2 regions of the Streptomyces sp. NPDC030820 genome follow, and region 1 is predicted to be linked to the other one. Evidence: riboswitches for the same ligand, from Rfam matches in the RefSeq annotation. Region 1 holds a riboswitch; the other holds the start of a gene.

What was found. A riboswitch is a leader RNA that binds a small molecule or an ion and turns the genes downstream of it on or off. The one in region 1 is predicted to bind cyclic di-AMP.
Region 2: it holds a riboswitch for cyclic di-AMP, as region 1 does, so the genes downstream of both, ACZ418_RS05735 (C40 family peptidase) here and ACZ418_RS15030 (M23 family metallopeptidase) in region 1, are expected to answer to the same signal.

Annotation. Positions count from the first base shown of each region.
Region 1 is NZ_JBVIEB010000005.1:19,032-26,562, forward strand. It holds gene ACZ418_RS15020 (PrsW family glutamic-type intramembrane protease) at 1-1,102, shown strand, start outside; gene ACZ418_RS15025 (aldo/keto reductase) at 1,204-2,148, opposite strand; gene ACZ418_RS15030 (M23 family metallopeptidase) at 2,220-3,245, opposite strand; cyclic di-AMP (ydaO/yuaA leader) riboswitch at 3,255-3,401, opposite strand; tRNA gene ACZ418_RS15035 (tRNA-Met) at 3,722-3,795, shown strand; gene ACZ418_RS15040 (dihydrofolate reductase family protein) at 3,852-4,985, opposite strand; gene ACZ418_RS15045 (MarR family winged helix-turn-helix transcriptional regulator) at 5,063-5,584, shown strand; gene ACZ418_RS15050 (GTP cyclohydrolase II) at 5,667-6,299, shown strand; gene ACZ418_RS15055 (MFS transporter) at 6,412-7,531, opposite strand, start outside.
Region 2 is NZ_JBVIEB010000002.1:242,761-250,291, forward strand. It holds gene ACZ418_RS05710 (ATP-binding protein) at 1-268, shown strand, start outside; gene ACZ418_RS05715 (LuxR C-terminal-related transcriptional regulator) at 265-1,008, shown strand; gene ACZ418_RS05720 (C40 family peptidase) at 1,027-2,082, opposite strand; gene ACZ418_RS05725 (hypothetical protein) at 2,512-2,865, shown strand; gene ACZ418_RS05730 (tellurite resistance/C4-dicarboxylate transporter family protein) at 2,869-3,837, opposite strand; gene ACZ418_RS05735 (C40 family peptidase) at 4,384-5,574, opposite strand; cyclic di-AMP (ydaO/yuaA leader) riboswitch at 5,604-5,709, opposite strand; gene pcrA (DNA helicase PcrA) at 6,015-7,531, shown strand, end outside.

The DNA of each region.
Region 1 (7,531 bases):
GGCGGCGCTGATAGCCATCGTCGCCAACAGCTTCGCGACCAAGTGGATAGCCACCGCCACCGCCGATCCGACCAGTGCCGACACCCTGGGCGCCACCGTGATCGCGCCCATCGTGGAGGAGTCCGCCAAAGCCGCCGCCGTCCTGCTCGTCTTTCTCTTCCGCAGACGTGACTTCACCGGGATCGTCGACGGGGTGGTGATAGCGGGCATCACCGCCACCGGGTTCGCGTTCACCGAGAACATCCTCTACCTGGGTACGGCATTCGGCGCCGACCAGGTCAGCGGCGGCGCTGGTATCGCCTCCGTCACCGCCGCCACCTTCTTCGTGCGCATCGTGATGTCGCCGTTCGCGCACCCCCTGTTCACCACCCTCACCGGCCTCGGCTTCGGCTTCGCCGCGTTCTCCGCCGAGCGGCAGCGCGCCCGGCGGGTGCTGCTGCCGGTCTGCGGCCTGCTGCTCGCGATGAGCATGCACGCCTTCTGGAACGGCTCCTCCACCTTCGGCGAGTTCGGGTTCTTCGCCGTCTACGGCGGATTCATGGTGCCCGTGTTCGGGCTGCTGACCTGGCTCGCGATCTGGACCCGGCAGCGGGAGCTGCGGACCGTGCGCGAGGAGCTGCCGGCGTATGTGCTGGCCGGGTGGCTGGGGCCGGCCGAACCGCTCGCGCTCGGGTCGATGCGGGCGCGGCGGACGGCCCGTGACTACGCCCGGCACCACGGTGGCCGGCCGGCGGCGCGGACGGTGACGCAGTACGAGGCGTACGCCACCTCGCTCGCCTTTCTGCGGCACCGGGGACGCAAGGGGAAGGCGGGGGCCGACTTCGTCGTACGGGAGCGGGAGCTGCTGGACGAGCTGTGGCAGCGGAGGGAAGTGGCTCGGCCGGCGCTGGAGTACGCCGCCCGGGCAACGGTTCCGTTGCCTGTGTACTGGGCGCCGATGCCTGCGGCGGCCGGGCCGGGTTACGGGTATCCGCCGGTGCAGATGCCTCCGGCGGCCGGGCCGGGTTACGGGTATCCGCCCGTACAGATGCCTCCGGCAGCCGGGCCGGGTTACGGGTATCCGGCGGTGCCGTATTCCGTGTACAACCCGTATCGGTCGTAGCCGGTCGGGTTGCGGAGGGTTCGGCACCGCCGGACCGCGCCGCCCTGGCAGAGCGCCGTTGCGGCGGGGGGAAACAGGCGGAGCCTGTCACTGATGGAGCACTAGGCCGACGCCTGCGTCAGCTGTGCCACTTCCTCGTCCGTCAGCTTCAGGTCCACCACGCCCAGCAGGTCCGGGAGCTGGTCCACCGTGCGGGCCGAGGCGATCGGGGCGGTGATCGTCGGCTGGACCGCGAGCCAGGCGAGGGCGACCGTGGCGACGGGGGCGTCGTGGGCGGCGGCCATCTCGTCGAGCGCCGAGAGGACCTTCTGGCCGCGCTCCGACTCCGCGTACTCCTGGGCGCGGCCCGCGCGGGCGCTGTCGACCTTGGTGCCGGGGCGGTACTTGCCGGTCAGGAAGCCCGCGGCAAGGGAGAAGTAGGGCACGGAGGACAGGCCCTCCTTGGCGGCCAGGTCCTGCAGCGGGCCCTCGTAGGTGTCGCGGGAGACGAGGTTGTAGTGGGGCTGGAGGGCGACATAGCGGGCCAGGCCCTCGCGGTCGGAGAAGTCGAGCGAGGCCTTCAGGCGCTCGGGGCTGATGTTGGAGGCGGCGATGTGGCGGACCTTGCCCGCCTTCACCAGCTCGTCCAGCGCGCCGATGATCTCCTCGACCGGGATCTCGGGCTTGTCGAAGTGGGTGTAGTAGAGGTCGATGTAGTCGGTGTCCAGGCGGCGCAGGGACGCGTCCGCGGCGGCCTTGATGTTGGCGGCGGACAGGCCCTGGAACTCGGGGTGCTGGCTGACCTTGGTCGCGATGACGACGCGGTCACGGTTGCCGCGGGACTTGACCCACTTGCCGATCACCGTCTCGGACTCGCCACCCTTGTGGCTCTCGATCCAGGCCGAGTAGGAGTCGGCGGTGTCGATGAAGTTGCCGCCGGCCGCCGTGTAGGCGTCGAGGACGGCGAAGGAGGTCTCCTCGTCGGCGGTCCAGCCGAAGACGTTGCCGCCGAGGCAGAGCGGGAAGACCTCGAGGCCGGAGGAGCCGAGTGTGCGCAGAGAAGTCATGCTCTGCATCAACACCGGCGACGGATCATCGCATTCCGCCGCCGGTGCAAAGTCCTCCGGACAGACGGCTGTCAGGGGGTGAGGCCCTTCTCGCGCAGCCAGGGCGCCGGGTCGATGGCGGTGGCCTGGCCGTTCGGGTGGACCTCCAGGTGCAGGTGCGGGCCGGTCACGTTGCCGGTGGCGCCGACCCGGCCGATGACCTGGCCGGTGGAGACCTTCTGGCCGACGGAGACGTTGATCGAGGACTGGTGGCAGAACCAGAGCTCGGTGCCGTCGTCGAGGGTCAGGACGGTGCGGTAGCCGTAGGCGCCGGCCCAGCCCGCCTCGGTGACCGTGCCGCTGTGGATGGCCTTGATGAGGGTGCCGGTGGGGGCGGCGAAGTCGAGGCCGGTGTGGTAGCCGGAGGACCACATCGCGCCGGGCTGCCCGAAGGTGCCGGTGATCGTGTACGAGACGACCGGCAGCGTGTACTGCTTGGCCAGCTCGGCGAGCCGCTTGGCCTCGGCCGCCTTCTTGGCGTCGGCCTCCGCCTGCGCCTTGGCGGCAGCGGCCTTGGCGGCGGCCGCCTGCTCCGCCTTGGCGGCCGCGGCCGCGGTCTGCTGATCGGCGGCGGCGATCGCGGCGGCGGTGGCCTTGCTGTCGGCCTGGCCCTTCTGCTGCTCGGCCTGGGCCATGATCCGGTTGCGCAGGGCCTCGCCGGCGTTGCTGCTGTCGGCGCTGTCGGTGCTCACGCCCACCTTGCTGAGGCCGGAGGTGGCCTGGGGAGCGTCGGTGGGGTTGGCACCGAAGATGTGCTCGACGGAGTCCAGGTCCGGCAGGGATATGGAGACCGGCGGCTTGCCGGTGTTCGCGCTGGCCATGCCGCCCGCGCCGACCGCGGCCAGCACGCCGACGCCGAGGACGGTGGAGCTGCGCGCGAAACCGCCGCGCTGTTTGGAGACGCGGTGCCGGCCGCGGAGCGAGGTGACGGAGTCCTCGGTGGGGTTCCACTCCTCCCAGGGCCCCTCCTCGGCGCGGTAGGCGCCGTAGCCGAAGGTCTCCGGCTCGGCTTGCGGGGGCATGAACGGGGCTTCTGGGGCGGGCCGGTTGGACGCCACTCGGGCGTACTCCTTTCCTTCCTCCGCCTACCGGGTTAGCTGACGGGTTCGGAGCAGGAAGGTCTCCTACGCGCGTATACCAACTGCGGCATTCGCGCGATTCACCCCAAGGTGGTGGTTCCCCGGCTCCCTTGCGGGATTCGGCGCGTGCGCACGGAGCCGACTCTTGTGACGGCTGGGACGACCGCGCTGCGTTATCGAACGTTAATAGACGTGACAGCCACTTTCCAAGCCGTTCGGCTTGATCATTAACGTTTCCGGCCGTGGACTTACCGGTCAGGAGCGCTGCAAACCGGGCGAGTTGACCGCCGTACATGAGTGTCGGTGTTTTTGATGGTGTCTCAGATGTTATGCGGAGGGCGGTCGTCCGGTCACTGTCGGTGAAAGTGATCGACCGGCGATCACGGGCCGGCGAGGGGCGCAAGCGGTGTGGCGCCGACCGGATGAGCGTGTGGTGTACAGTAGAGACACAACGACGCGGGGTGGAGCAGCTCGGTAGCTCGCTGGGCTCATAACCCAGAGGTCGCAGGTTCAAATCCTGTCCCCGCTACTGAAGACTCAGGGCCCGGAATCCCAAGGATTCCGGGCCCTGAGTGTGTGACGGGCTCAGCCCAGCAGATGCCCGTTCGGCGCCTTGGCGAGTTCCTCCAGCTCGGGCAGTGCGACGACCTCCGCACCCCCCTTGACCAGCAGCCCCGTACCGTCGGCTCCCGCGACGAACGTGTCCGGCTCCTGCCACGCCGTGACCACCCGCCGTACCCCCGCCCGAAGGATCAGCTCGGCACAGGGCGCGGGCCGCGAGGCACGCCGGGCACAGGGCTCCAGGCTGCTGTACACCGTGGCACCGGCCAACCGGGGATCCGCCGGGTCGACCTTCGCAAGCGCCGCCTCCTCCGCATGGACCACGGGATCCTCGCCCTCCCGGGAGTGACCACGAGCCAGCTCCGTACCGTCCGCCGCGACCACCACCGCGCCGACGCTGAACGCCGTCTCCGAGGGCGGGCACAGCGCGGCGAGTTCACAGGCGGTGCGCAGCCAGTGACGGTCGGCGGCGGTGGCGACCGGGCCGGTGCCGGGGGCGGTGGGCTCGTAGCGCATGAGGACCACGTCCTCGATCCGGCGGGTCTCGGTCAGGCGCAGCCGGCCGGCCTGGTAGCCACCGGGGCCGAACAGGCGGGGCGCGGCCGGGTCGCCGACGAACAGCGGCGCGAGGACGAGCTGGAGCTCGTCGGCGAGACCCAGCTGCAGCAGCTGGGTGTGCACCGTGCCGCCGCCCTCGACCATGAGCCGTCCGACTCCGCGCACGTCGTGCAGGTGGGACAACAGGGCCCGCCAGTCGAGGCGGGGGCCGAGCGGGACGACATCGGCGGTGTCACCGACGCGCCGGACCGCCCGCTCGGCGCCGTGGTCGGTCGTGTAGACGAGCTTGTCGCCGCCGGTGTGCCAGAAGTTGGCGTCGGGGTCGAGGTCGCCGGTGGCGGTGACCGCCACCTTCAGCGGGTACTCCGGCTTGCCCGCCCGGACGCGGGCGGCGCGGCGCTCGGCGGAGTTGACCAGCAGCCGCGGGTTGTCGGCGCGGATCGTGCCGGCGCCGATCAGGATGGCGTCGACGGAGGCCCGTACCGCGTCGACCCGGTCGAAGTCGGCAGGACTGGACAGCAGGAGCCGGTCGGGACCGGTGTCGTCGAGGTAGCCGTCGAGGGAGACGGCGGCGGACAGCAGCACGTACGGGTACGACATCGGCGCGGTCTCCTGCGAGGCGAGGCTTGGTTCAAGCCGAGCTTGGTTCAAGTTTGAAACAAACTTACACTGGCGGCATGACGACCCGCTGGCTCACCCCCGAGGAGCAGCGCGCCTGGCGCGCTTATCTCGCCGCGACGCACCTCCTGGAGGACGCGATCGACCGACAGCTCCAGCAGGACGCCGGCATGCCGCACCTGTTCTACTCCGTGCTGGCCAACCTGTCCGACGCGCCCGACCGGCGGCTGCGGATGACCGACCTCGCCGAGACGCTGAAGATCACGCGCAGTCGGCTGACCTATGCGGTGACCCGCCTCGAACGGGACGGGCTGGTGCGCCGGGAGGACTGCCGCTGGGACAAGCGCAGCAGCATCGCGGTGCTGACGGACGAGGGGATGGCCGTCCTGGAGCGTACGGCACCGGGCCACGTCGAGACCGTGCGCGCCACCCTGTTCGACCGGCTCACGCCGGAGCAGGTGGGGCAGCTGGAGGAGATCTGCACGGGGATCGCACGGGGGCTGCAGGGCGACGGCGCCGAGACCGGGGCGGAGGACGTGCCCTGGCGGCGGCGTTCGTCATGTTCCTCGTCCGACGATTGATTGCTTTAAGTTTGAAGCATGAGGTAGGGTCCCCCGAGTACGCTGCTTCAAATCTGAAGCAACCGCCTCCGGAGGGACCCGCATGCCCGACACCCCCGCCGCCACGCCGCGCGCCCGCGTTCGGGTACCGCTGCGCTTCCACGACGGCTACAGCGTCGACGCCGAACTCGTCACCTTCCACGGCTTGGCGGACGGCCAGGAGCACGTCGCCGTCGTCCTCGGCGACCCCGCCCCCGGCACGGTTCCGCTGGTGCGCCTGCACTCCGAGTGCCTGACCGGCGACGTCTTCGGCTCGGCCCGCTGCGACTGCGGACCCCAGCTGCGCGAGGCGGTCGAGCGCATCGCCGACCGCGGCGGCGTCCTGCTCTACCTCCGCCAGGAGGGCCGCGGCATCGGTCTCTACAACAAGCTCGACGCGTACGCCCTCCAGGACCAGGGCCTCGACACCTACGAGGCGAACGCCGCGCTCGGCCTGCCGGAGGACGCCCGCGACTACACGGCCGCCGCACAGATGCTCGCCGCCCTCGGCATCGGGGAGCTGGACCTGCTGTCCAACAACCCCGACAAGGCCGAGCAGTTGCGCGCGCTGGGCGTCGTGGTCCGGGACCGGGTGCCGACCGGCGTCTTCACCACGGCCCACAACGTCCGCTACCTGCGCGCGAAGGTGGTCCACACCAGCCACACCCTCCCCCTGGCGGACCTGAACGTGGGCTGAACTCGGCGGTGGTGGGGATTGGCAGATTCATTCCACCCTCCGGGCTCCCCTCCATCACCTGACCTGCGGGTTCCGTTCTGACGCATGACGACGCCCGGAACAGATCTGCCCATCACCGCCCTCGCCGACCGCCCGGGAGGGCCAGCGCCGGCAGGGCCGCCAGGCACAGGAGGGTCGCCGCGACGGCGTACGCGGTGCGGAAGCCGGCCGGGTGCATGCCCGCCGTGCCCAGCACCACCGACAGCACGGCCGTGCCGATGGACGCGCCGAGCTGGGAGTTGATGCTCAGCGCGGTGCTCGCCGCGGCGAGCCGCTCTGCGGGCAGGTCCCGGCTCGCGGTGGTCATCGTCGGCATCAGGACCACGCCGGTGCCGACGCCCATCACCATGGCCGGCGCGACTATCCGCCAGGGCGCGACCCCGGGCACCCCCACCTGCCAGGCCGTCAGCGCCATCCCGAGGGCGGCCACCGCGATACCGGCCGGGATCAACCGGCGTGGTGACGCCCGGTCGATCCGTCGCGCCGCGATCTGCATCGTCGTACCGACGGCCAGACCGACCGGCGCGCCCAGCAGTCCGGCCGCCGTGGCGCTCAGGCCCCGCTCCTGCTGCCAGTACAGCGGGCCGAGCAGCATCGAGCCGAAGTAGCCGCAGGTGAACAGGGCGAGCGTGCCGGCACCGGCGGCGAAGGTGCGCTCGCGCAGCAGCCGCAGGTCCAGCAGCGGAGCGGACGTGGTGAGCGCCCGGCGTACGAAGGCCGCCGCGAGGGCCGCACCGGCCAGCATCAGCACGAGCGCGCCGGACGCGGTGAAGTCGCCGCGCTCGCCGCCCCTGGCGAGGCCGTACAGCAGGAGGGCGAGGCCGGGAGAGAGCATGAGCAGGCCGGGGAGGTCCAGCCGGACGGCGGGCCTTTGGGTGCCGGTGGGCCTTCGGGTGCCGGTGGACCCTCGGGTGTCGACGGGCCTTTCGGTGTCGTCGGACCTTTCGGCGTCGGCGAGCCTGCCGGTCTCGGCGGGCCTTTCCGTGCCGGGCGTCGGCGTTCCGGTCCCGGCAGTCCTCCCGGTCCCGGCCGGCCTTTCCGTGCCGGGCATCGGCGTCCCGATCCCGGCAGTCCTCCCGGTCCCGGCCGGCCTTTCCGTGCCCGGCGTCGGCGTTCTGGTCCCGGCGGTCCTCCCGGTCCCGGCGGGCCTTTCCGTGCCGAGCGTCGGCGTCCCGATCCCGGCGGTCCCTCCG
Region 2 (7,531 bases), on a different contig from region 1:
CGAGGCGATGGTGAACGCAGCCAAGTACGGTGGCGAGGGCGGTGCCGTGCAGGTCTACGCCGAGGTCGAGGGCAGGACGGTCTTCGTGTCCGTGCGTGACCGCGGTCCCGGCTTCGACCTCGACTCGATACCCGCCGACCGCATGGGCGTCAGAGAATCGATCATCGGCCGCATGGAGCGCAACGGCGGCACGGCCCGACTGCGGTCGGTGCCGGGCGGCGGCACGGAGGTCGAGCTGGAGATGGAGAGGGCGGAGAGGACGTCATGAGCGACGCGACCGAGACGAACGGCACGGCGGGTGCCCCCGAGGGGGCCGGGCCCGGGGCTGCCGGCGGCGGCGCGGGCGGACGGCACGTACGGGTGGTGCTCGTGGACGACCACCGGATGTTCCGCACCGGCGTCCAGGCAGAGATCGGGCAGACCGCCGAGACCGGTGTCGAGGTGGTCGGCGAGGCCGCGGACGTCGACCAGGCGGTCACCGTCATCACAGCGACCCGGCCGGAGGTGGTCCTTCTCGACGTCCACCTGCCGGGCGGCGGCGGCGTGGAAGTGCTGCGCCGGTGCGCGGCTTTGACGGCGGACGCCGAGCGGCCCGTGCGCTTCCTCGCGCTGTCCGTGTCGGACGCGGCGGAGGACGTGATCGGTGTGATCCGCGGCGGCGCCCGCGGCTATGTCACCAAGACCATCACCGGCACCGACCTGGTCGACTCCATCTTCCGCGTCCAGGAGGGCGACGCCGTCTTCTCCCCGCGCCTGGCCGGGTTCGTCCTGGACGCCTTCGCCTCCACCGACGCCCCGCCCGTGGACGAGGACCTGGACCGCCTCACCCAGCGCGAGCGCGAGGTGCTGCGCCTGATCGCCCGTGGCTACGCCTACAAGGAGATCGCCAAGCAGCTGTTCATCTCGGTGAAGACGGTCGAGTCGCATGTCTCGGCGGTCCTGCGCAAGCTCCAGCTGTCCAACCGGCATGAACTGACCCGCTGGGCGACGGCCCGCCGCCTGGTCTGACCCCTGCGGGCCCTGCCCCTACGCCACCCGGGTCGCCCCGGCGAACGGCATCAGGTCGACCGGGGCCAGCCGGACCGGTGCCGAGGGGTTCGGGGCGTGGATGATCTGCCCGTTGCCCACGTAGATGCCGACGTGGCTGATCCCGGAGTAGAAGAACACCAGGTCCCCGGGCTGGAGTTCGGAGCGGGAGACGCGCCGGCCCGCGTTGATCTGGGCATAGGTGGTGCGGGGCAGGGAGATGCCGGCGGAGCGGTAGGCGGCCTGGACCAGGCCCGAGCAGTCGAAGGCGTTCGGACCGGCCGCGCCCCACACATACGGGCTGCCGAGCTTGGCGTAGGCGTAGGAGACGGCCGCCTCGGCGCGCGCGTTCGGGGCCGCGGCCGAACCGGCCTGCTCCAGGGCGTCCCGGGCGTCCGAGGCCGAGCGGGAGGCACGTCCCGGCGTGCCGCTGACCTCGGACCGCTGCTGCGGGGAGAGCCGCGCCAGCAGCCGCCGGGCCTCGTCCAGCTTGCCGGTGACGGTCCGCTTCTGCCGCTGCAGCTCCGCCTGCCGGGACCGCAGCGACTGCAGCTCGATGCGGGCCGCGCCCCGCAGCTGCTCGATCTCCCGCAGTTGCGCGCGCACCCGGGACACGGCGGCGGCCTGCCGGGCACCGGCCCGCTCCACAAACGCGGCGTCGTCCAGGTACCGGTCGGGGTCGCGGGACAGGGCCAGCTGCCAGGTCGGTGCGAAGCCGCCCTCGCGGTACTGCGCCGCCGCGAACGAACCCAGCGCGTCCCGGGCGGTGTTGAGCTTCTGCTGTTTGCGGGCGGTCTCGTCGCGCAGCGCGTTCAGCCGCCGCTGCTCCGTGTCCGCCTTCTCCTTCGCGCCGTCGTATTTCTCGGTCGCGGCCTCGGCGTCCTGGTACAGCTGGTCCACCTTGGCCTTCACCTGCGCCGGCGTCAGCTGCGGCTCGGCGTGTCCGGTCCCGTCGAACCCCGTCGCGGTGGCCGCGCCCGCCAGGGCGAGCGTGGCGGCCGTCCGGGCCGTATGACCGCCCATTGAGCGTTGCCGGGCCTTGCGGTGCGCTGCCACCTGGACCGTCACGTCCTTCCGTACGACTCGTACGACCGAGAGGTCCGTGTGTCCGACGGCGGCCCGCACAGGGGAAGCGGGCCACCGCCGGACCCTTCTCGGCGGTGGTGGCCGACGGCCGCCCCTGGCCCGGGCGGCGGTGGGGAGCCGGTCACCTGGGGGAGGACGCTAGGCCCGACTGTGACGAGTGGGTAACGCGGTGTGCGGAACTGCCCTCGATGGACCGCGATGTGACCGTAAGTGAGCGTATGGCCGCCTTGGAGGAGTCGCCTTCACAGAGCGTGGTGACCGAAGTGCGGAAAACGGGACGGACGGGAGGCGTGGGGTGCTATGGGGCGCATATATGCAAGATCGTCCGTGTGCTCGCCGGCCCCTGTGAGTGGGGCCGGTGGCAGGAGGCCGCGGGGCCCCTCGTTAGGCTCCGGGCCCATGGACGTACTCATCCATCTCTTCGTCGGCCTGCACATCATCGGCATCGCCGCGCTGCTCGGCGGTTTCCTCACCCAGATGAAGGCGATGGGCCAGGGCACGGCCCGGTTCGTGCCCGCGATGCTGCACGGCGCGCTGACCATGCTGGTCACCGGCGTGGTCCTGGTCGGCCTCAACCAGGCCGACGACCACCACGTCAACACCATCAAGATCGGCGTCAAGCTGGCGCTGCTGATCGTGATTCTCGGGCTGGTCTACGTGAAGCGCGACGAGGAGAAGATCGACAAGAGTGTGTTCGGGCTGGTCGGCCTGCTGACCATGGCGAACATCTTCATCGCCGTCCTGTGGACCTGACGGTCATCCGTCCCTGCCGCCGACGCGGGCCGCGAGCACCGCACCGGCGGCGACCGCGAGCCACACGGCCACCGTCGCCCACAGCAGCACCCGTCCCGGCCAGGTGAGCCACGGTACGCCGAAGACGGTCGCGACGGACAGCGTCGCCACCGCCGTCATTCCCATCGGGAACACCGTCGCCCAGCGCAGTACGTGGTAGCCGGGCCTGGGGCGCACCGCCTCGGCGGCCAGCAGGACGGCGTAGCAGACCAGATCCAGCACGAGCAGCACGACCGTCACGGTGCGCAGCACGTCGCGGTCGTCCGCGTTCCACAGGTACATGCCCGAGTCCCCGGCGATGAGCAGGTTCCCCCCGGCCAGCGTCGAGATCCCGAGCGCCCCGCCCGCGATCCAGTGGTCGCCCGCCCCCTCCAGCACCTGCCGTACGTCGAAGTGGGCCAGCGCCAGGCCGTAGAGCACCAGACCCAGCCAGAACAGCACCAGCGCGGTGTGCGCGAGCCACGCCGTGCGCTCGGCCGTGGCCAGCGTGGCGGCCAGTACGGCGAGCCCCTCCGTCGCCACGCAACACAGGAACACCGCCCCCGGCATGCGCGGCCGCCAGCGCCGTACGATCAGGAACAGCAGTACCGGCCAGAGCACCGCCGCGAGCGCCAGCAGCGCCTCGGCCAGGGTCTGCCCGCCCAGCGCCGAGATCCGGGTGCCGAGCACCGTGGTCGCGGCGACGGAGGTGAGCGCGCCCGGACTCTCCGCCTCGGTCGCCCAGCGCTGCCGCTCGCCGACCAGCCGCAGCACGAACTCGGCGGCCAGCGCGGCCCAGGCGACGCACGCCAGCGCCAGCACCAACCGGGAGAGTGTCTCGTCGCCGGTCATGTGCAGCCCCACCGACAGGATGCCGGTCGCCATCACGGCGGCCCCGGCCGCGGGGGACCGTCCCGCCCACAACGCACGCAGACGACCTGAGATGCCGGGCATGCGCCCGATGCTAGGGAGCCGCGGGGTGCTCGCCCGGAAGGGCACGCGCGCGTGGACAGCAAAAACGCCGGTACGCGCGCGGGACCGTGAAAGGTCGGCACCGCGCTTGCGGAGGCAGGGAAGCCGGGGCGCGTGGATGCCGGAAGGCTGTGGCCGCGTGGACGGGGGCTGGAGGGCGTTGGCCGCGTGGATGGAGGAGCGGCCGGCGTGCGTGGTCAAAGGAACGGTCGGCGCGCGGCGCGTATCGACGGAGGAACGGCCCCACGCGCGCGTGGACGCGGACGGCGCGACCTTCATGCCCTGTCGCACCAGCCAAACGGCCCCACGCGCGCGTGGACGCGGAGGACGCCGGTATGCGCCCATGGACAGGCCATCCGCCGACGCGCACCCCCAAGACACCGGCACGCGCGCGTGGAGCCCAGGGCGTAGGCACGCGCCCGCGTGGACGTGCCGTTCGCGCGGCACGCGCGCGTGGCCCTGCAATGCGATGGCACGCGCGCGTGGAGCGCGAGTCGGCCGGGGCGCGGCCGTGCCCGGGATGGGCGGTCAGCCCGGGCGGACCACGCTGTGGATGATCGACTCGCCGCCGTAGTAGATCGACTCCTCGCGGACGTACGCGCCCGGCTTCGGGGCGTGGATCATCATGCCGTTGCCTATGTAGATGCCGACGTGGCTGATGTCGTCGTAGAAGAAGATCAGGTCGCCCGGCCGCGCGTCGGCGAGCGAGACCGTGGTGCCCGCGTTGACCTGGTCGTACGTGGTGCGAGGAAGCGTGACGCCGGCGGCCTTCCAGGCGGCCTGGGTGAGGCCCGAGCAGTCGTAGGAGTCCGGACCGGTGGCGCCCCACACATACGGCTTGCCGATCTGCGCGCGGGCGAAGGCGATCGCCTTCTCGGCCTTGGTGTCGTACGAGCTGGACGTGGTGGTGGACCCGGTCGAGCCGGAGCCCGTCGAGCCGGAGCCCGTAGAACCGGATCCGGAGGCGGACCCCGCGGAGGTGGACGACGACGAGGCGGCCTGTTGCTGAGCTGCCTGCTGCTTCGCCAGCTCGGCCGCCTTGCGCGCCGCCTCCTGCTCCTTCGCCCGCTCGATGGCGGCCAGCCGCGCCTTCTCCTGGGCCGTCAGCTGCGACAGCAGCTCGCGCGCCGTGGCCAGCTTCTTCTGCACGGTGGCCTTGGCGGTCTGCAGGTCGTGCTGTGAGTCGGTCAGCGTCTGCAGGCTCTCCGCGGCCTCGCGCCGCTTCTTCATGGTCGCGGCCTGCTCGCCGATGTAGTCGTCGACCGCGGTCTTCTCCCGCGAGGTCAGCCGGTTCATCAGCTGGGTCTGGTCGAAGTAGTCCTGCGGGTCGTTCGCCAGCAGGAAGGTGGCCGTGTCGGGGGCGGCGGCGCCGGTGCGGTACTGGGCCGCGGCGAAGGAGCCCAGCTCCTCGCGGGCCTTGTTGAGGCGTGCGGTGCGCCGGGCGACGTCGTCGCGCAGGGCGTCGACGCGGCCGCGCTGTTTGCCGGTCCGCTCCTTGGCCGCGTTGTACTTCTGGGTCGCCGACTCCGCCTGGCGGTAGAGATCGTCGACCTTCTTCTCGACCTCCTCCAGGCTCGGCTTGGCGTGATCGGTACTCGGGGCGGCCTCCGCGGTCTGCGAGAGCACAGCCATGGAGGTGAGGGCGGCGGTGGCGAGGGCGGGAGCGCGAAGGCCGGTTCCGATGGTCCCGCCGGGGCGCGGCTTGCGGTGCGACGCCAAGGGAGGCGACTCCTTCCAGTGGGCCGCCTACCGGGTTAGCTGTCGGGTTCGGGCGGTGGTTCGGAAGGGTTGCCCTACGGCGGCGTCCCGGGTGGGAGCCGGCCGATTCACCCCAAAGGTCGGTGGGTCCCCGGCTCCGGGCGCCCCGCGGGACGCGCCAGACTCGGCGGGGGCCGCGCGGCCCGGCGAGGCTCGCCGGTAGGGGTCGTACGGCCCGAACGCACGCTAGCCAACTGGTGTGACTCCTGTGAAGGTTGGTGCGTGATATGTCCGATACATTTTCGTGACCTGAGGTGGGTTTCGCTCGTCTGTCATCGGACGGTTCCCCTGTGTGAGCAGGGTGCGGGCCATTCGACGGTGAAGATCAACTCCGTTCCGGACCGGTCGGGTTCCTGGGACGGCGACCGGTTGTCGGTGGGGCGCCCTAGACTCGTAGAGCGATGAGCAGCCTCTTTGACGACAGCTTCCTGGCGGACCTCCAGGCCCCTCGCGGGCGCGAGGAGGAGCCCCCGCCGCCGCCCGAGGACGATCACGCTCCGGAGCCGCTTCCGGACGATCTGTTCGGCGGGAAGTTCGACGTGCCGCCGGACCGATGGGGGTCCCCCCGCTCGAGCGGAGCCGAGAGTGGGGGAGGGTACTACCGCGACGGCGCCCCGCGTCCCGTCCTCGACGCGGCGGCGCTGCTGGAGGGGCTGAACGACAACCAGCGCGCCGCAGTTGTGCACGCCGGCTCCCCGCTGCTCATCGTCGCCGGCGCCGGCTCCGGCAAGACCCGCGTGCTCACCCACCGCATCGCCCACCTGCTCGCCGAGCGGCATGTGCACCCGGGCCAGATCCTCGCGATCACCTTCACCAACAAGGCCGCGGGGGAGATGAAGGAGCGCGTCGAGCAGCTCGTCGGCCCGCGCGCGAACGCGATGTGGGTGATGACCTTCCACAGCGCGTGCGTGCGCATCCTGCGCCGGGAGAGCAAGAAGCTCGGCTTCACCTCCAGTTTCTCCATCTACGACGCCGCCGACAGCAAGCGCCTGATGGCCCTGGTCTGCCGCGACCTGGACCTCGACCCCAAGCGCTTCCCGCCGAAGTCGTTCAGCGCGAAGATCAGCAACCTGAAGAACGAGCTGATCGACGAGGAGGACTTCGCAACCCAGGCCACCGACGGCTTCGAGAAGACCCTCGCCCAGGCATACGCGCTCTACCAGTCGCGCCTGCGCGAGGCCAACGCGCTCGACTTCGACGACCTGATCATGACGACGGTCAACCTGCTGCGCGCCTTCCCGGACGTCGCCGAGCACTACCGCCGCCGCTTCCGGCATGTCCTCGTCGACGAGTACCAGGACACCAACCACGCCCAGTACGCGCTCGTGCGCGAACTCGTGGGCACCGGCGAGCACGACGAGGACACCCCGCCGAGCGAGCACGACCTCCCGCCCGCCGAACTGTGCGTCGTGGGTGACGCGGACCAGTCGATCTACGCCTTCCGCGGCGCGACGATCCGCAACATCCTCCAGTTCGAGGAGGACTACCCGAACGCGACGACGATCCTGCTGGAGCAGAACTACCGCTCCACACAGACCATCCTGTCCGCCGCCAACGCGGTCATCGAGCGCAACGAGTCCCGCCGCCCGAAGAACCTGTGGACCAACGCCGGCCAGGGCGCGCGGATCACCGGCTATGTCGCCGACACCGAGCACGACGAGGCCCAGTTCGTCGCCGACGAGATAGACCGCCTGGTCGACGCGCGCGAGGCCAGGGCGGGCGATGTCGCCGTCTTCTACCGCACCAACGCCCAGTCCCGTGTCTTCGAAGAGGTCTTCATCCGCGTCGGCCTGCCCTACAAGGTCGTCGGCGGGGTCCGCTTCTACGAGCGCAAGGAGGTCCGGGACGTCCTGGCCTATCTGCGTGTGCTCGCCAACCCCGAGGACTCGGTGCCGCTGCGCCGCATCCTCAACGTGCC